DNA from 4 places in the Clostridium chauvoei genome. Region 1 is predicted to be linked to each of the others. Evidence: a T-box and tRNA genes for the amino acid it is inferred to sense, from the RefSeq annotation. Region 1 holds a T-box; the other regions hold tRNA genes.

Region 1 (5,059 bases):
TACTTTCAGTATCATACCAATTAGTTCTTGCATGGGTAGTATCCTTCTTAATATTTAATATAGGACGAATTTTTATATAGAATATTATTAATTTAAAGGAGAATTTATGGAAATTATTATAACAGTTGGAATCATCGCATTCTCAGCATTTGTAATTTATAAAAAATTAAAAAAATCTTCAAAAGGCGAATGTACTTGTGGTTCTTGTTCATCACATTGCCCAATGTATAAAAATAAAGAAGAAATTAAAATTAATAAAAAATAAAAGATATAAATTATTGTATACACCCTTTATAGTAAACAGTTGAAATAATAAACACTGTTACTATAAAGGGTGTATTTTATTATAAGAAGAAATCTAATATCTAGTAAAATTAAAAGGCATAGCACCTATATAATATAGACGCTATGCCTTATTTATTTAATTTCCATTATCCCCTTATCTACTTGACAGGAGGTAGTTAACTTTTAAGCTTTATCAGCCATCTCTACCAATTCTTTATTTTTGTCCATTAATCTTGTAATATAAATTTTAATTGTTGCTACTGTTGGTGATGCAAGAAGCATTCCTACAGGTCCAAAGAACCCTCCCCCAACTACAACTCCTAGTATTATAAAGAAAGGTCTAACTCCAACTTTACTTCCAATTAACTTAGGATCTAAATACCAACCATCAAATAATTGAAGTGATAATAATACTAAGAATGTTAAAATACCTTTTGTAGGTGATACAAAAACATTAAATAAGAAACCTACGATTTCTCCAATAAAAGGTCCAAAGTAAGGAATCATGTTAGTTATTGCAACTATACAAGCTAAAAGCACTGCATATTCTGATTTAACTAAGTTTAGTAGTATAAAAGCAAGGCCACCTATAATTGATGAATCTATAGCTTTAATCCCTATATATGTACCTATCATATGGTTATATATTCTTACAAACTCAATAATCTTTTCTGATTTTTCCTTTTTAAAGATTATAAATAAAATTCTTTTTGTTCCAGCTATAAGTCTTTCCTTATCTACAAGAACATAAACTGAAATCATTATTCCTAATACAAATTTCATTAAATTGCTTGATATTGAAAATGCATATGAAATTGATCCTTCTAATAAAGTTACTGCTACAGTTCCTACTTGTGAAATAAGTCTATTAACACTTTCCATTGTTCCTGTAGATACAATTAAATCTTTAATACTTTCATTGCTTAATAAGTTGTTTAATCCATTTTGCATTTCAGTAATATAACTTGGTATATCTTTTGTTAAGTCTATTGCACTTTCAACAATATTTGGAATACAATAAAATGAAATTAAAGCAATTACTCCTATTAAAATTGCGTATGTTGTTAAAATAGCTAATCCTTTTTTAAGCTTAAACTTTCTTTCTATACGCTTAACTAAAGGATTTAATATGTATGCTATAACTAACCCATAAATAAATGGTACACATAATGATAATAACTTTCCTAATACACCAAAAAAGTATTGATAGTTATCTATAATCTTATATCCAATAATACCCATAACAATTGCTATAACAATAGATACTATTAAATCTTTATGCTTTATATTTTTACCAAACATAAATACCTCCACCTCTCTATATCATTTTATATTTGATTATATCATAAAGTATTCTTTAAGTCTTTGTTATAATTATTAATTTTTTCATAAATTAAAAGGGATGATTATCACCCCTTTTAACTACATTTTTTCTACTACTTCTATTCCTAATAAAGCTAATGCATTTTTTATTACTTGACAGCTAGCTTCAACTAATTTTAATCTAGCTTCTTGTAACGTTTCATCCTCTAAATTCAATACTGAATGTGCATTATAGAATTTATTAAATGCCTTAGCAACTTCTATAACATATCTAGTAACTATTGATGGCTCTAATTTTTCTATTGCTAAATGTATTTGTTTATTGAAGTTTTCTAAAGTCTTAACTAATTCAAACTCTTCTTTTGAAGTAAGCTTAGAGTAATCTTCTACGCCCTTAAGCTCTCCAGCTCTTGTTAATATACTATTAGCTCTAGCATATGAGTATTGAACATATGGACCTGTTTCTCCTTCAAATGAAAGCATTTCCTTCCAATCAAAAACTATATCCTTTTCTCTTGAGTTCTTTAAATAAGTAAATACTAAAGCTCCAACACCTATCTTCTTAGCTATATCTTCTTTGTTTTCAAGGTTAGGATTCTTTTCATTTATTACTTCTAATGTTTTATCTACAGATTCTCTTATTAAATCATCTAATAAAACTATTTCCCCTTTTCTTGTTGAAAGCTTTCTATCTGCAAATTTAACTAATCCAAAACCTACGTGAACACAATCCTTTGCCCATTCATGTCCTGCAAGGTCTAAAACTTTAAATACTTGTTTAAAGTGTAGGGCTTGTGGAGTTCCTACTACATATACACACTTATCAAAATTATAAGTCTTCTTTCTATACATAGCAGCAGCTAAATCTCTAGTTGCATATATTGAAGCACCATCAGCTTTTAAAACTATACAAGGTGGCATATTATATTCATCAAGCATTACAACTTGTGCACCATTACTTTCAACTAATAGACCCTTTTCTTTTAATTCATTAACTACAACATCCATTTTGTCATTATAGAATGCTTCTCCTGCATATGAATCAAATTTAACATTAAATACATCATATACTCTAGCAAACTCTTTTAAACTTAAATCTCTAAATCTTTTCCATAAAGCTTCTGCTTCTTTATCTCCATCTTCTAAAGCCTTAAAATATGCTCTTCCTTCATCTTCTAATTCAGGATTCTTTTCTGCTTCATCATGGAATTTAACATATATTCTAAGTAATTCATTTATAGCATTTTCTTCTAATGCTTCTTCATTACCCCATCTCTTATATGCTGATATAAGTTTACCAAATTGAGTTCCCCAATCACCTAAATGATTAATACCCTCTACGGTATATCCTTCCTTTTTAAATAATTTATATAAAGAATTACCTATAGCTGTAGTAAATAAATGTCCTACATGGAAAGGCTTTGCTATATTTGGTGATGAATATTCAACACAAACTGTTTTACCTTCTCCAACCTTTGATGATCCATAATTATCTCCTTGCTCTAGAACCTTTTCTATTGCATTTTTTGTAAACACACTCTTATCAGCAAAGAAATTTACATATGGTCCTAAATTAACTATTTTTTCAAAACCTTCTTTATCTAGTTTCTCACTTAATTCCTCTGCTATCATATTTGGAGCTTTTCTAAAAGCCTTTGCTAATTGAAAGCATGGAAATGCATAATCTCCCATTTCAGGCTTTGGTGGTATTTCTATAAGTTTTTCTATAGCTTCAATATCCATATCAACATATTGCTTTATAGTTTCTGAAACTTTCTTTTTATAATCCATTTTAATTCCTCCATTATCATTTCAAATTTATAATAAAAAAATCCGTCTCTTATAAAATAAGAGACGGAAATATATCCGCGGTACCACTCTAATTGCATCAAATGCCACTTAACGCTTTAACGCAGCTACTACGATTTATCCTACTTAATTTCAGTAAATATCTCCAAGGCTCTTTTCTTATAACCTATCTTATAGAGCTTCCACCAACCTCTACTCGCTTAAAGAATCAATTATAATACTCTTCTTTTCCTAGATTTTTTATTTAATTTAGTAAGATTATTATACATAATTATAACTTTTATTGTCAACTAATAAAAAAGCTATTCTAATTAAATGTAATTTTATTATATATTTTTCATTTATCTCTTGAATATTAGACAAAATGATATAATATTTAATTATGGGTATTTCCCAAAGTATAGTATTATTAATTATAATAAGGAGTTTTTATGAATAGAGTTGGAGTTATTGATATTGGCCCAAGTTCTGTACGTTTAATGCTAACAGAAGTTGAAGAAGGCGGATATTTTAAAATTATAGATGAGCTTAAAACATCTATACGATTATGTGATGATTTAGTTAATGGATGTGCAATTTGCAGTAAAAATGTTAATTCAATCCTTTCAACATTACGTTCTTATAAATCATTATGTACTGTCTCTGGGGCTACTAAAATTTTTGCAGTTGCTACTGAATCATTTAGAACTGCTAGTAATAAAGATTTATTAATATCAACTATAAAAGAGGAGCTAGATATTGATGTAAATGTATTAAGCTGTGAAGATGAGATATATTTAAATTATCTTGGGGTTACTAGAAGTATTTATGTTGAAAATTCTTTAATGGTGGAAGTTGCTGGAACTGCTACTCATATTGCTTGGATACAAAATAATAATATAATTAAAAGTGCTACACTTCCTTTTGGTAGTGTAAATTTAAGTTCTAAGTATAATTTAAAAGATAGAGTTTTACCAAATGATATAGATAATGCTCTTAAGTTTATAAGTGACAGCTTAAACGAAATTTCTTGGCTTAAAGATGCAAATTTTGATTCTATAATAGGTGTTGCTGAAATTGTTAGAAATTTAGGTAAAATAGATAGAGTTAAAAAGCGTTATCCTTTTGAAATTCCCCATAACTATGAATTAACTGATATAGATGTTCATGATATATTTAATATTGTAAAATCAAAAGATTTTAAACAACGTCAAAAAATTGAAGGTCTTGACTTTGAAATTTCAGATATTGTTGTTGGAGGAATTTCTATTTTTTATAGTATTGTAAAAGGTGCAAATTCTAGTAAAGTTGTAATTTCAGGGCGTGGCTTACGAGAAGGTGTAATGTATGATTACTTAAAAGAAAACTTTAGTATTACTCCTGATATTTTAGATTATAGTATAAATGGTATATTAGATACTTTAAATATTAATAAATGTCATGCTAAACATGTTTTTGCAATTACAACAAAACTTTTTGAAGAATTAAAGCCTCTTCATCATTTAAGTGATAAATTTCATCATGTTGTAAAAACTGCAGCTATGTTACACGATTGTGGAATTAGCATAAATTATTATGATCATCATAAACATTCTTTTTATGTTATATTACACTCTTATATAAACGGATTAACTCATAAGGAACTTTTAATGAGTGCTGCAAT
Region 2 (5,059 bases), 1.2 Mb from region 1:
ATGCGTTTTTAAATTGGGTGTTTATTTTTGGAAACTTAGGCACGAAGCCAATGGGAGTAGCTGGGGCAGCATTAGCTACAACTATAGCTCGTCTAGTTGAAATGATATTTATAATAGCTATGGTTTATTTAAGAAAGAATATAGTATCAGCTAAGTTGAAAGAATTATTTGGATTTAATATTGCATATATAAAGATGTATTTTAGAACATCGACAGCAGTTATTATAAATGAGTTATTATGGTCATTAGGAATGACTGCATATTCAATTGCTTATGCTCAAATAGGGACAAGTGCAGTTGCAACTATGCAAATAGCTACAACTTTAAATAATATGTTTATGGGTTTATCAATAGGGCTTGCTAGTGCAGCAGCAATAATGGTAGGTAATAAAATTGGAGCTAAGGAAGAAAAGACAGCCATTGACTATGCTATAAAATTAGAAGTAGTGGCTCCGATAGTAGGGTTAGTTGTTGGAGTATTATTATGGATAACAGCGCCTATAATAGTTAAACCTTTTAGTGTTACATCAGAAACCTTTGCCAATACAATTGTAGTATTAAGGATTATGGCTATATTTTGCCCATTAAGATTCTATAATGTGCTTATGATAGTTGGAATATTTAGAGGTGGTGGAGATACTCTATATTCAACTTTAGTTCAATTAGGAACAATATGGTGTTTTGCAGTTCCATTCTCATTCTTAGGAGCAACATTGTTACATTTACCAATAACAGCAGTTTATTTTTTAGTGTGTTGTGAAGAATTGATGAAAATTTTCTTTGAAAGAGCTAGAATGAAATCAGGAAAGTGGTTAAAAGATGTAATAAGTGGTGGACAAAGCCAAGTTGCATAATTAGATAAAATTAATAAAGCAGTAATATGAAAGTTTATTAGATATTTCATACTACTGCTTTTCTTTATATAATTAGTTATTTGGTAATTTACTTTTTATTATACTATGAACTAGTTTTGGTAGTTCATCTTGCTCTTCTTTTGTAAGATTAGCTGTTTCAATTAATGGATGAATATATAATTCAACTTCAGCAGGTCTAAGCCAAGGACCTTTAGTACCTTCCATTATTTTATATGATCCATTCATAGTTACAGGAACTATAGGAGCTTTTGATTTAGTTGCTAGTTTAAAACTACCAGCTTTGAAATCAGCAATTTTATCTCCTTTACTTCTTGTACCTTCAGGGAAAATAACCATTGAATCTCCATTTTTTAGGTTTCTAATACCTTGGATAATAGCTTCACCAGCTTTTCTTATATTACTTCGATCCATAAATACACAATTCATAAATTCCATCCAAGTTCTTATACCAGCCATTTTCTTTATTTCAGTTTTAGCAATAAATCCTTTTGGCATATCAATTTTACTCATATATATAGGAATATCAAAATTACCTTGATGATTTCCAATAAATAATACTGTTCTATCCTTTGGTAAGTTTTCAGCACCATGTACCGTTACTTTAACTCCAGCAAGCTTCAATAATGAATTAGCCCATGAAGATGTGAATTTATGAACATACGCTTTCTTCTCTTCAGTAAGTCCCTTTTTTTCAAGGCGTTTAACCTTATATATACCAGGAATAGTCATAATAAGACTTAAGAAAAAGTATATATACCATATAATGCTTCTAAACATAGTAAATCAATCCTTTCTTTCCATAACCTTATAAATAATTACATAATAAAGTATATAACAAAGCATAAACATATAAAAGTAAATAAACAATTAATAATTCTACAAAATATCAAAAGAAAAGATTTCCTAGGAAATAGAATTTGGTATTAAATGGGTTATATTGTTGACAATTCGAAATGACTGATATACAATTTATTTATTGAGTAAGTCTCCATAGTTCAATGGATAGAACAGTCCCCTCCTAAGGGACAGATACAGGTTCGATCCCTGTTGGGGATACCAATTTATTAAATGAGAGTGGTTTAAACTAAAAGTTTAAACCACTTTTATTTTTAATATGTAGAAATTTAAAGGCTCTTAAAATATTAAAAAAATTTAAAAAACTTTAGAATTAATTTTATTCTATAAAAAAATTACATATGATATAATAGAAATTATTAGAATTTTAATACATTAGGAGTGTGATTATTTTTGGAGAGTTATACGTGGCAAATAGTATTGTTAATTATACTATTAGTTATGTCAGGGTTTTTCTCGATGTCTGAAACGGCTTTAATGGCCTTAAGTAAAATTAGGATTAGACATATGGTGGATGAGGGAGTAAAAGGAGCAAAGTTAGTAGAAAAGCTAACTGAAGATCCAAATAAGCTATTAGGAGCCATACTTATAGGAAATAATATAGTAAATATAGGTGCATCTGCATTAGCAACATCATTAGCATTAAAGGCATTTGGTGAAAGTGGAGTAGGAATTGTTACTGTAATAATGACTGTATTAGTTCTTATATTTGGGGAAATAACACCAAAATCAATTGCTAAACAAAAATCAGAAAAGGTAGCTTTAAGAGTAAGTAAATTTATAAATTTAACAGTTAAGATATTTAAACCATTTATTGCAGTTTTTACAGCAATATCAAGTGTATTTATAAGGCTTTTAGGAGGAAATCCCAAAGCATCTGAACCATTTATAACAGAAGAGGAACTTCGTACAATGGTTGGAGTCAGTGAAGAAGAGGGTGTTTTAGAAGGTGTTGAAAAGGAAATGATTTTCAATGTTTTTGACTTTGCTGATGCTCAAGTAAAAGATGTAATGGTTCAAAGAGTAGATGTAATAGCTGTTGATGTTAATGCAACTTACGATGAGGTTTTAGAAGTAATAAAGACTGAGCAATTCTCAAGAATACCAGTATATAACCAAACTATAGATGACGTTGTCGGTATTTTAAATGTTAAAGATTTAATAATGGCTCAAGACAATAAAGTAGAGTTTAACGTTACAGAATATATGAGAGAACCATATTATACTTTTGAATTTAAAAAGATAAAAGAATTATTTAGTGAAATGAAAAAAACAAGAAATCATATAGCGGTAGTTTTAGATGAGTATGGTGGAAATGTTGGTATAGTAACTATAGAAGATTTAATTGAAGAAGTATTTGGTGAAATAGAAGACGAATATGATGATGAAAATAAGGAAATAGAAGTAGTCAAAGAAGATGAGTATATAGTAGATGGAAGTGCTAGGTTAGATGATCTTAGTGAGCTTATAGGAGTAAATATGGAGTCAGAAGAATTCGACTCTATAGGAGGACTTATAATTGGGGAGCTTGGAAGATTTCCAGAACAAGATGAAGAAGTAACTCGTAATAATATTAGATTTATAGTTGAAGATATAGATAAAAATAGAATTAAAAAAGTTAGAATATATACCTAGTAAAAGCTGATTATAAGTATTTTTATATTTATAATCAGCTTTTATAATTAAGAAGAAGAGGTGATAGACATGGATTTTATGGATTTAGCAATAGAAGAAGCTAAAAAAGCAGAAGAAAAGGGTGAGATTCCAGTAGGAGCAGTAATAGTCAAAGATGGAGTAGTCCTAGCAAAAGCACATAACTTAAAAGAAACTTTAAAAAAGCCAATGGCACATGCAGAAATGTTAGTTATAGAAGAAGCATGCAATAAATTAGATAATTGGAGACTTAGTGGAACTGAAATGTATGTTACATTAGAACCATGTCCTATGTGTGCAGCAGCTATTGCTCAAAGTAGAATTTCAAAATTATATATAGGGACTTTTAATAAAGATATGGGAGCTTGTGGATCAACAATAAATTTGCTTGATTATGATATATTTAATTTTTATGTAGATGTTAAATGGTGTTATAACGATGAATGTAGCAAAATATTAACGAATTTTTTTAATAAAAGAAGAAGAGAAAAATAGATAATACTTAAAGTTAAGTTCATAAATTTTTAATTGATATAAGCAACTTTTAAGGGGTATAATGGTAAATAACATAATAATAGTAAGGGAGTGAATTTACATGAATCCAGTAGCGTTTGAAGTATTCGGATTAGAGATAAGATGGTATGGGGTAATAATATCTCTAGGGGTAGTAGCAGCAATGGCTTTAACATACTTTATGGCAGAGAAGAAAAAGCTAGATTTTGAAGTTATTATAGATGCGTTTTTATGGGTATTCCCATTTTCTATAATAGGGGCAAGATTATATTATGTAGCTTTTGAGTATCAAAATTACGATAGCTTTATGGATGTAATTAATATAAGACAAGGTGGAATGGCTATACATGGTGGCTTAATAGCAGGACTTATAGTAGGCTTAATATTTGCTAAGGTTAGAAAAATAAATTTTTTAGAATATGTAGATATAGTAATGCCAGGTGTTATATTAGCCCAAGCTATAGGAAGATGGGGAAACTTTATGAATCAAGAAGCTCATGGTGGATTAGTATCTAAAGAGTTTATAAGTAAGTTTCCAGAGTTTATACAACAAGGAATGTATATAGGAGGACAATATTATCATCCTACATTCTTATATGAATCAATTTGGAATTTAGTAGTATGTGGAATACTTGTATATATACTTTTAAAAAGAAAGTCATCAGAAAGTGGAATGGTCTTAGGTAGCTATATGACTTTCTATTCATTAGGAAGATTCTTTATAGAGGGGTTAAGAACAGATAGTCTTATGTTTTTTGGCTTAAGAATAGCTCAAATAATAAGCATAGTAGGAATAATACTTGGATTATCTTTAATAATTTGGGTGAAAAAACGTAAAAAAACAAATTGTTAATATAGATTTTAAACAAGAGAATTTAGGCTTGATTTCTAAATTCTCTTATTTATTTGAAATATAATACTGAATTTACAGATAAAATATAGCTATACATAATGTATAGTAAGTTTTTCGTGTTGCAATATATATTCGTATATGATAATATATAGCAGTAGTTAAAATTAAATAGCTATAACATGGAGAGATGTCCGAGTGGTCGAAGGAGCACGCCTGGAAAGCGTGTATAGGGGCAACTCTATCAGGGGTTCAAATCCCCTTCTCTCCGCCATGCCGTGCTAGATGGGGAGTTAGCGGTGCCCTGTAACCT
Region 3 (5,059 bases), 1.4 Mb from region 1:
CTTTCGCTCCACATGCGGGTGTAGCTCAATGGTAGAGCCCTTGCCTTCCAAGCAAGTTACGTGAGTTCGATTCTCATCACCCGCTCCATATTAAAAGTTAGACAACTGAAATAGTTGTCTTTTTTTATTCTACTGATATTAACATAATGTGTATAAAATTAAAAGTTTTCCACAAAAATTAAAATCGAAATTTAAATTCTGTGGATAAAATTCAGAAATATAACAAAATTTAGTGGATAACTCTAAATTGTCTGTTAATAAATATAGATTATTATAAGTAGCAATTGTCTAACAATTGCTACTTTTTTTATATAATAGTATTTACAAATAATTGCATAAGGAATAAATTTTATATTATATAAGTATTAGTTAAAAGTGAGGTGAGGGAATGAAGTATAAAAAAAATTATAATACAGAAGAATTTAAAACTTTATATAAATATGATGGCAATTTAGGTGCAATTTATTCTAAAGAAAAAACTAAATTTATATTATGGTCACCAACAGCAACTTTAGTTAAATTATATTTTTTTAGAGAAAAAGGTTATAAAGAAACTATAAATATGAATAGAGAAAAATATGGAGTTTGGTCAATAGAAATAAAGGGTGATTTAGATGAAGTATATTATAACTATTTAGTCACTATTGATGATATGGAAAATGAAGTTGTAGATCCTTATGCAAAGGCGGTTGGTGTTAATGGTACTATTGGTATGGTAGTAGATTTAAAATCTACTAATCCAAAGAACTGGGATAAGCATTTTAGACCTATATTAGAAAGTCCAACTGATTCAATAATATATGAAACACATATAAGGGATTTTTCTATAGATGAGTTTTCAGGTATAAATAGTGAGCTTAAGGGGAAATATCAAGGGATGTGCCAACCTAATACAAAATTAATAAATACTAATATAAAGACAGGCATAGATCATATAAAAGATTTAGGAATAAATGTAGTACATTTATTGCCATGCTTTGATTATAAATCAGTAAATGAGAGTAATATAGATAATCAAGAGTATAACTGGGGATATGATCCACAAAATTATAATGTTCCTGAAGGTTCATATTCTACAAATCCATATAATCCAAAGGTTAGAATAAAAGAATTTAAAGAGATGATAATGAAATTCCATGAATGTGGAATTAAAGTAGTTATGGATGTTGTATATAATCATACTGCAGAAACAGATAACTTTGATAATATTGTACCTGGATATTATTATAGACAAGATATATATGGAAATTTATCTAATGCATCTCAATGTGGAAATGAAACTGCCTCTGAAAGGTATATGGTAAGAAGATTTATAATAGATTCTGTATGCTATTGGGCGAAGGAATATAAGATAGATGGATTTAGGTTTGATTTAATGGGTATTCATGATATAGAGACTATGAAAGAAATAAGAAATAGATTAAATGAAATAAATAGTAATATCTTAATTTATGGAGAAGGGTGGAAAGCTGGAGAGTCTCCTATAGACGCTGAAAAATTAGCTTTAAAGCAAAATATTTTAAAGTTTAATAAATTACAAATAGCAGCTTTTAGTGATGATATAAGAGATGGGATAAAGGGCGGTGTGTTTGAAAAATATAACAAAGGTTTTGTAAATGGAAGTTTAGGATTAGAAGAGACAATAAAATTTGGTATAGTAGCAGCTACAAAACATGAGGATATAGATTATAGTAAGGTGATTTATTCAAATAAACCATGGGCAAATGAACCTTATCAAACAATAAACTATGTATCATCACATGATAACTATACATTGTGGGATAAATTACAATTAACTAATGGAATAGATAATGAGGAGAATAAAATTGCTATGAATAAATTAGCAGCAGCTATAGTATTGACTTCTCAAGGAATCCCATTTATGCAAGCTGGGGAAGAGTTATTAAGAACAAAAGAAAGAGCAGATGGAAGCTTTGAAGACAATAGCTATAAGTCTCCAGATAGTATAAATAAAATTGATTGGAAAAGAAAAGAGAAATATTATAATGTTTTTGAATATTATAAAGGGCTAATTAAATTAAGAAAAAGTCATATTGCATTTAGAATGAAAAGTACTGAGGATATAAAAAATAATATAGTATTTTTAAAGAAAAATGAAAATTTTTATGATGATAATGTTGTAGCGTACATGATTAATTCAAAAGGAGTTATAGATAAATGGGATAATATTATTGTTATTTTCAATGCAAATAATAAAGATGTAAAAATAAATTTATCTAATGATAGATGGAAGATAATTGTGAATAAAGATTTTGCAGGAACAAAAGAGTTAAATAATATAGAAGGGAACAGCTTAATAGTCGAAGCAATTTCTGCATGTGTATTAGTAAAGTAAAATACAATGTTGAGGTAGTGAGTTATGGGAAAATTAATTATAACGCCAAAAGGTATTTTTAGAATGTTTTACTGGCAAGATATCGAAAGATCTAATATATTTATACGAATATTAAATTTAATATTTGCTATTGTGCTAAGTTTTGGAGCTTATTCAACAGTATATTTATCTAATATGAATATTATATTGAAAATAATTATTGGAAGTTATTTAATAGTTAATATTATGTCATATTGGCCAACTGAATATTTATTAGATGAAAAAAATAAAGTTGTTAGTGCTACATTTTTTATTTTTCAAAATAACTTTATTTTATTTTCATTTATAATTCTCTTAAGATATGTTCTTAAAGAACAAAAGTTATTATTATAGAAAAAGAGTATATATCAGATTCTGATATATACTCTTTTTTGGTGCACCTAGAGGGATTCGAACCCCCGACGCCTGGATTCGAAGTCCAGCACTCTATCCAACTGAGCTATAGATGCAAATTATACTTAATATATTATAATACCTTATTGAAAATATTTCTATATTGATTTTTATTTAATTGATAACTAATTAGTTTGAAACTTTTTATTAAGACTACATAGAAGTAACATTTATTTTGATATTTTATCTAAGTAAAATAGTTCTATAAAAAGTAATTTAGTTATTTTTCATAGAACTATTATCAATTAAAATACATAAATGTATTTTAATTGAATAAGTAATTTCTTAAACTTTACCTAGTGTATCAATATAAGAAAAATCAAGGAAAAATCAGTATAATTGTAGAAAAATAAGAATAATTTGATTAGAATAGAGCAAAGATATATGTATATATTAAATGCTATGATAGAATAGTCCTTGTCCTTGAGAGACGGGTCGCAAATGACTCGGAAAACTCTTTAAAACATATTAAAAAATATGTTGACAAGAAATTCTTAAGGTGGTAAGATAAACAAGTCGCTTGAGGCGATAAGATCTTTGAAAATTGAACAGAATAAAAGTTAAGTATAACCAGCAATTCTTTTGAAAGTCTTAAAACAAAGACTCAAAGTAATTTGAGCACAGATTAAACTTTTTAGTGAGAGTTTGATCCTGGCTCAGGACGAACGCTGGCGGCGTGCCTAACACATGCAAGTCTAGCGAGGAGAGTTCCTTCGGGAACAAACCTAGCGGCGGACGGGTGAGTAACACGTGGGCAACCTGCCTTGTAGAGGGGAATAGCCTTCCGAAAGGAAGATTAATACCGCATAATATTGCAGCTTCGCATGGAGCAGTAATTAAAGGAGCAATCCGCTACAAGATGGGCCCGCGGCGCATTAGCTAGTTGGTGAGGTAACGGCTCACCAAGGCGACGATGCGTAGCCGACCTGAGAGGGTGATCGGCCACATTGGGACTGAGACACGGCCCAGACTCCTACGGGAGGCAGCAGTGGGGAATATTGCACAATGGGGGAAACCCTGATGCAGCAACGCCGCGTGAGTGATGAAGGTTTTCGGATCGTAAAGCTCTGTCTTCAGGGACGATAATGACGGTACCTGAGGAGGAAGCCACGGCTAACTACGTGCCAGCAGCCGCGGTAATACGTAGGTGGCGAGCGTTGTCCGGATTTACTGGGCGTAAAGGGAGCGTAGGCGGACTTTTAAGTGAGATGTGAAATACCCGGGCTCAACTTGGGTGCTGCATTTCAAACTGGAAGTCTAGAGTGCAGGAGAGGAGAGTGGAATTCCTAGTGTAGCGGTGAAATGCGTAGAGATTAGGAAGAACACCAGTGGCGAAGGCGACTCTCTGGACTGTAACTGACGCTGAGGCTCGAAAGCGTGGGGAGCAAACAGGATTAGATACCCTGGTAGTCCACGCCGTAAACGATGGATACTAGGTGTGGGAGGTATCAACTCCTTCCGTGCCGCCGTTAACACATTAAGTATCCCGCCTGGGGAGTACGGTCGCAAGATTAAAACTCAAAGGAATTGACGGGGGCCCGCACAAGCAGCGGAGCATGTGGTTTAATTCGAAGCAACGCGAAGAACCTTACCTAGACTTGACATCTCCTGCATTACTCTTAATCGAGGAAGTCTCTTCGGAGACAGGATGACAGGTGGTGCATGGTTGTCGTCAGCTCGTGTCGTGAGATGTTGGGTTAAGTCCCGCAACGAGCGCAACCCTTATTGTTAGTTGCTACCATTTAGTTGAGCACTCTAGCGAGACTGCCCGGGTTAACCGGGAGGAAGGTGGGGATGACGTCAAATCATCATGCCCCTTATGTCTAGGGCTACACACGTGCTACAATGGCAAGTACAACGAGATGCAATACCGCGAGGTGGAGCTAAACTATAAAACTTGTCTCAGTTCGGATTGTAGGCTGAAACTCGCCTACATGAAGCTGGAGTTGCTAGTAATCGCGAATCAGCATGTCGCGGTGAATACGTTCCCGGGCCTTGTACACACCGCCCGTCACACCATGAGAGTTGGCAATACCCAAAGTTCGTGAGCTAACCGCAAGGAGGCAGCGACCTAAGGTAGGGTCAGCGATTGGGGTGAAGTCGTAACAAGGTAGCCGTAGGAGAACCTGCGGCTGGATCACCTCCTTTCTATGGAGAAATCTAGTTAACAAGATGATTAACTAGTATATTTCAAAAGAAACGTTATCTTAACTTCTGTTCAATTTTGAGGGATTTTTCCTTCAAGAGTATGGGTCTATAGCTCAGCTGGTT
Region 4 (5,059 bases), 1.3 Mb from region 1:
TTATCAGTAGTAATTGTTTTAAGTATAGCAGTAGATGTATATTCACTATCTTCATTGTTGATATTAGCTAAATATTCATCCTTAACCATTTTAACAAAATGAATTTTGTCTTGTATATCTTTATTATTTTCTCCTAAAATCTTAGTATCATAAGATGATAATAAGTTAATAGCTTTAGTATAATATTTATTAGCTATTAATTCATCAGATTTATCTATTAAATCTGTTTTATATGAGTCTTTAGCTTTTGATATATAATTTTGAGCTAAATCAAAATCGTCTTTATCATCTTTAGAGATACTATTGAAATATTTTAGAGCATTTGAATAATCTTTATTATTTAATGCATCTATACCAAGTTGTAATGATTTATTAGTTGTTTCTGAATTACTTTCTTTATTTGAGATTGAATAATTTTTTTCAAAAGATACAATTAATTTATCTAATGACGAATCTAATACACTATATTTTTTTATTTCATTTAATATAGTAAGTGCTTGGTTATCTGTTATTTCACCAGAATTAACAGAAGTACAAATTTTTTCTACAACACCTGTAAAGTATTTTGTCAAATCTTCATTGACTTTATCTTTGTGTAATTTTATGTATAACCCTTGAGAATCTAATTTTTCTCTTGCAGTATTGAAGTCACATTTATTAAATGCATAATAAAATTCATTTAATTTATTATAATAAGTATTTGAAAGATGTATATTGGTAAAAATACCTAATACAATAAAAAATAAGACTACAGTAATTAATCTAAATATAACTGAAGATTTTTTTCTCTTATTTTTAGTATTAGATTTTATTTTCATTTTCTTACCTCCTTAATAGATAAAGTTGTATATATATAATAATTAACCAAAAGCTAATAGTTTAATCTAAAAAGATAAAATTTATAAAAATTACATAGGTTTATAAATTTATATATGATAGAATATTTAATAACTGAAATAATACCAATTTTGCGGAGGTATGTAAAGGTGAAATTAAATTTTATTACAAGAATGCGAATTAGTGTAGTTAAAATAAAAGATTATCCAATGTTAATAAAAGAAGGTCTAAATAAGGCTTTAACATATATATTAATCTTTAGTTTAATTATAGGACTTACACTAGGAATATCTCAAGCTATATTTTTAGGAACTTTTCAAAAAATAGCAGTAGAGTTATTACAACAAGATGAATATGAATTTGAAATGGTTGATGGAACACTAGATTTTAAAGCTTCACCATATGAACAAGAAGAAGGAAGTACTATTAGTATATTTGATACTACAAAGTCAACTGATGATGCGGAATCTTATAGAAGTACTGTAGTACATAAAGATATGTCGGTAATATTTTTTAAAGATGGAATAGTTGCAAGGAATGATGGAGACGAGTATATTGCTAAGTTTAAAGATATTCCAATGATACCTAAGTATATTAATAATGAGAGTTTTATTAATACTATTAACAAATTATCACCAGTAAAGTATATTGTTATAGTAGTTATGATTTTAACAACTTACGCTAAAATATTGTTCCAGGCATTAATTATATCTGTTGCAGGAATGTTATTTAGTAAAATGAAAAATGCAAATTTAAAGTATGTAGATGTATTAAAAATATCATTATATTCAATGACCTTACCAATAATATTAAACTTAATATTACCTATAGGAGTGCTAACAATGATAATTTCAATCATATATGTATTAAAAGTAATAAACGACTTAGCTAATAAAAATGAAATAGAAATAATATAAAACGCCATTTGGCGTTTTTTTATGTGAAATATGTAAAAAAATAGTATAAAAGTAGTTGTTTGAAAAAAATGGATATGATAAACTATAAAGTATATGGTATAGTCAAAATGTTATAAAAGTATAAGAGGGGTTTGGGGAGATGAGTGATACTAAATTATTATCAAAATCGAATATTGAATTAAACGATATTACTTTGAACGCTAATTATATAAGATTAAAAGAGATGATAGAAGAACTAAAAGAAAAAAATGTGAGGCAAGAAGACTTTTTGTTAAATATCTCTCATGATATGAGAGCTCACCTAAATGTAATAATAAGTGTAATGCAATGTATTGATTATGGAAGTGTAGATATAAGTGATAAAAAGGCACTAGAGTACATGAATATAGTTAAAAGAAATAGTTTTAAGATGTTAAAACTAATCAACAATTTAATTGATACTACTAGACTTGAAAATAATTATTACATTTTAAACAAAAAGAATATAGATATTGTTTCAATGATAGAAGGAACTATAAGTTGTATAGACAGATATGCTAAACAAAAAATATACAATTAATTTTTGATACCAATGAAGAAGAATGCATAATAGCAGCAGATCCAGAAGTAATTGATAGAATAATAATGAATTTAATATCTAATGCAATAAAGTTTTCGCCAGAGTATAAAAATATATTTATAGATCTTTATGTAAGTAGAGAAGAAATTCAAATTAGTGTAACAGATGAAGGAATAGGTATTCCAGAAGATGAACAAAAAAGAATTTTCGATAGATTTTATCAAATTAAAAAGAAAAAAAGTAATGAAAATTTAGGTAGTGGAATAGGATTAGATCTAGTAAATTACTTAGTAAAAACACACAATGGAAGTATAGAGATAATAAGTAAAGAGTCAATGGGAACAACTTTTATCGTTAAGTTACCAATAACACGGATTAAAGAAACTAAAGAAGTAGTTAAAAGAAGTAGCAGTGAAAAGATTCAAATGTTAGAAATAGAATTTTCAGATATATATTTAACTTAAAAGTTAAATATATATCTAATTTTTAGTTTATTTTAAGAGCGTTTTTAGATGCTACTTGCTTTATTTCTATCTTTATGATAAGATAAAAAATGTTAAAAGAAGATATGCGGTGGTAGCTCAGTTGGATAGAGTAGCTGGCTACGAACCAGTTGGTCGGGGGTTCGAATCCTCTCCACCGTACCATTTATAAGGCTTTGCAGTATGCAAAGTCTTTTTTGTTGTATATTAATATTTTCTAACTACATAGAAAGTTTTAACTATGGGTAAATTAATAAAAATATATTTATTAAAAGAAGGTACGGTTATGGAAGTAGATACTTTAATTAATCAGCTTGATGAACATAATGAAGGTAATATTTTAGCAACAAAGAAATTTAAATGTAAAGAAGTTATATTTATAAGAAGTGCTAAAGAAGAAAGTTCAATGAAAGCTATAAAAGAATACTATAATACTTATATGCCTCAAGTTGTTTTAAAAGAGTGCATAATAGAAGAAGGAGAAAATGACAAGCTAAGAGGTTTAATAGATAATAATAAAAATAAAAATATTTTAATTAATTTAACAGGTGGAAGAAGAATTAATTCTCTAATACTTTTAATGCTATGTAGTGAAAGTAATATTAAAAGTGTATATGTAGATATTAAGAAAAAAGTTTTATATATAATTGATGATGGTGTAAAAATTAAAAGTGAAGAATTTGGAGACTTAGAAGTAGATGATATTATAAAAGCATCAGGTGGAGATGTACTTCAAGATTCTACTGCACTATGTGATAAAGAAGATTTAGTTTATTTAACTAAGGAAATATATAGAAATTTATCATTATGGCACAAGTATAAACAAAAACTATATGATTCTAATATTTTTATTCACGATTATCAAGACTCCAAAAGAGTACTAATAAAAACAAAGTTATTAGATAAAAGTGAAAAAGATTTATTAAACAAAATATTAAATAAGCTAAAAGAAATGAATGGAATAAGATATACAAATATAAATGATGATGAGTTAGAAGTATATTTTTTAAATGAATATTTAAAGGGATTTATATTTAAAAGTGGCACTTGGTTAGAAATGGCTACTAATATGATGATACAAGATATAAAAGATATAGATCAGGTTAAAAGTGGAGTTATATTTTTATGGAATAATGATGTTAAAGTAGTGAGAAATGAAGTGGATGTTGTGGCGGTAAAGGACTCGGTTCCTATATGTATATCATGTAAAGATAGTGATAAATATAACGAAATGGCATTAAATGAATTAAATGTTTATAGTGAAAAAATAGGTGGAGAAAAAGCATATAAAATTTTAGTTGCAACTAAGGAGCCTATAAAGGCATCAGTTAGAGAAAGGGCTAAAGAAATGGGAATTCATTTAGTTATATTTGATGGAGACGAAAATAAATTTAGAAAGAGTATTCAAAGTATAGTAAAAAATAATAATTAAAGAGCTGAATTAAGTATTATAATAAGGAGTTAGGATTTGTTCTAACTCCTTAATTTTGTTGAAATAAACTATAAATTAGAATCTTTTACCTATAGTTTCTCCCATTATAACTTTAGTTTCAAAACCTAATTTAGATTGCTCTAATATATCTGAATCTATTTTAACCTTATCCTTTTCAAAGAATAGTATTGTAGTAGAGCCTCCAAATTTAAAATATCCCTTTTCATCACCTTTTTTAACAGGATTATTAGGAGTATAAGTTTGAACTATTGTTCCAACACAAGTAGCACCTACTTCTACATGAATAATATCGCCAAAATTATCAGATTTAAATACTGACCATTCTCTTTTATTTTGACAATATAATTTTGGAATTCTCTCCAATGCTGTAGGATTTACAGAATAGTAGTTTCCATTTATAAAAGTAGTTTTTAAAGGAGTTCCATTATCTACAAAATGAAATCTATGGTAATCAGTAGGGCATAATCTTAAAACAAGACATACTCCCCCTTCATATTTTTTTACAATATCATTATCAGCTAATAATTCAGAAAGACTGTAGGTAATACCTTTAACTTGAACTAATTGATTAGTGTCTATATTAGTGAATGCTAATAATCTACCATCACCAGGAGAAGTTAAAATATCAGGATTTGTATTAATAGGTCTAGCATCTGTATTTAATGTACGGATAAAGAAATCATTGAAATTATTAAAGTCGTTTACATTTTGATTACATAGATTCATATCTATATCAAAATTTTTAATGAAAGTATCAATTTTTCCTTTACTAAATTTTGTATCACAATATGAGCCATAAACTTTAGAGAAA

What was found. The T-box of region 1 lies ahead of argS (arginine--tRNA ligase). A T-box ahead of a tRNA ligase gene usually reads a tRNA of that ligase, here a tRNA-Arg.
Region 2: it encodes a tRNA-Arg, which carries the amino acid that the T-box ahead of argS (arginine--tRNA ligase) is inferred to sense. The anticodon was not compared.
Region 3: it encodes a tRNA-Arg, which carries the amino acid that the T-box ahead of argS (arginine--tRNA ligase) is inferred to sense. The anticodon was not compared.
Region 4: it encodes a tRNA-Arg, which carries the amino acid that the T-box ahead of argS (arginine--tRNA ligase) is inferred to sense. The anticodon was not compared.

The regions. Positions count from the first base shown of each region.
Region 1 is NZ_CP018624.1:1,583,285-1,588,343, forward strand. Features, by position in the region: gene feoB (ferrous iron transport protein B) at 1-80, shown strand, start outside; gene BTM21_RS07435 (FeoB-associated Cys-rich membrane protein) at 107-265, shown strand; gene BTM21_RS07440 (AI-2E family transporter) at 469-1,587, opposite strand; gene argS (arginine--tRNA ligase) at 1,708-3,399, opposite strand; T-box leader at 3,456-3,659, opposite strand; gene BTM21_RS07450 (Ppx/GppA phosphatase family protein) at 3,849-5,059, shown strand, end outside.
Region 2 is NZ_CP018624.1:2,795,686-2,800,744, reverse strand. Features, by position in the region: gene BTM21_RS13135 (MATE family efflux transporter) at 1-854, shown strand, start outside; gene BTM21_RS13130 (lysophospholipid acyltransferase family protein) at 927-1,652, opposite strand; tRNA gene BTM21_RS13125 (tRNA-Arg) at 1,860-1,934, shown strand; gene BTM21_RS13120 (HlyC/CorC family transporter) at 2,124-3,365, shown strand; gene BTM21_RS13115 (nucleoside deaminase) at 3,435-3,878, shown strand; gene lgt (prolipoprotein diacylglyceryl transferase) at 3,979-4,749, shown strand; tRNA gene BTM21_RS13105 (tRNA-Ser) at 4,931-5,020, shown strand; RNA gene ffs (signal recognition particle sRNA large type) at 5,023-5,059, shown strand, end outside.
Region 3 is NZ_CP018624.1:117,797-122,855, forward strand. Features, by position in the region: tRNA gene BTM21_RS00610 (tRNA-Gly) at 1-11, shown strand, start outside; tRNA gene BTM21_RS00615 (tRNA-Gly) at 15-88, shown strand; gene pulA (type I pullulanase) at 389-2,356, shown strand; gene BTM21_RS00625 (hypothetical protein) at 2,381-2,728, shown strand; tRNA gene BTM21_RS00630 (tRNA-Arg) at 2,768-2,844, opposite strand; rRNA gene BTM21_RS00635 (16S ribosomal RNA) at 3,422-4,936, shown strand; tRNA gene BTM21_RS00640 (tRNA-Ile) at 5,039-5,059, shown strand, end outside.
Region 4 is NZ_CP018624.1:40,448-45,506, forward strand. Features, by position in the region: gene BTM21_RS00175 (L,D-transpeptidase) at 1-818, opposite strand, end outside; gene BTM21_RS00180 (DUF1189 domain-containing protein) at 987-1,754, shown strand; gene BTM21_RS13865 (sensor histidine kinase) at 1,894-2,313, shown strand; gene BTM21_RS13870 (sensor histidine kinase) at 2,379-2,777, shown strand; tRNA gene BTM21_RS00190 (tRNA-Arg) at 2,884-2,960, shown strand; gene BTM21_RS00195 (Card1-like endonuclease domain-containing protein) at 3,037-4,227, shown strand; gene BTM21_RS00200 (phosphatidylserine decarboxylase) at 4,303-5,059, opposite strand, start outside.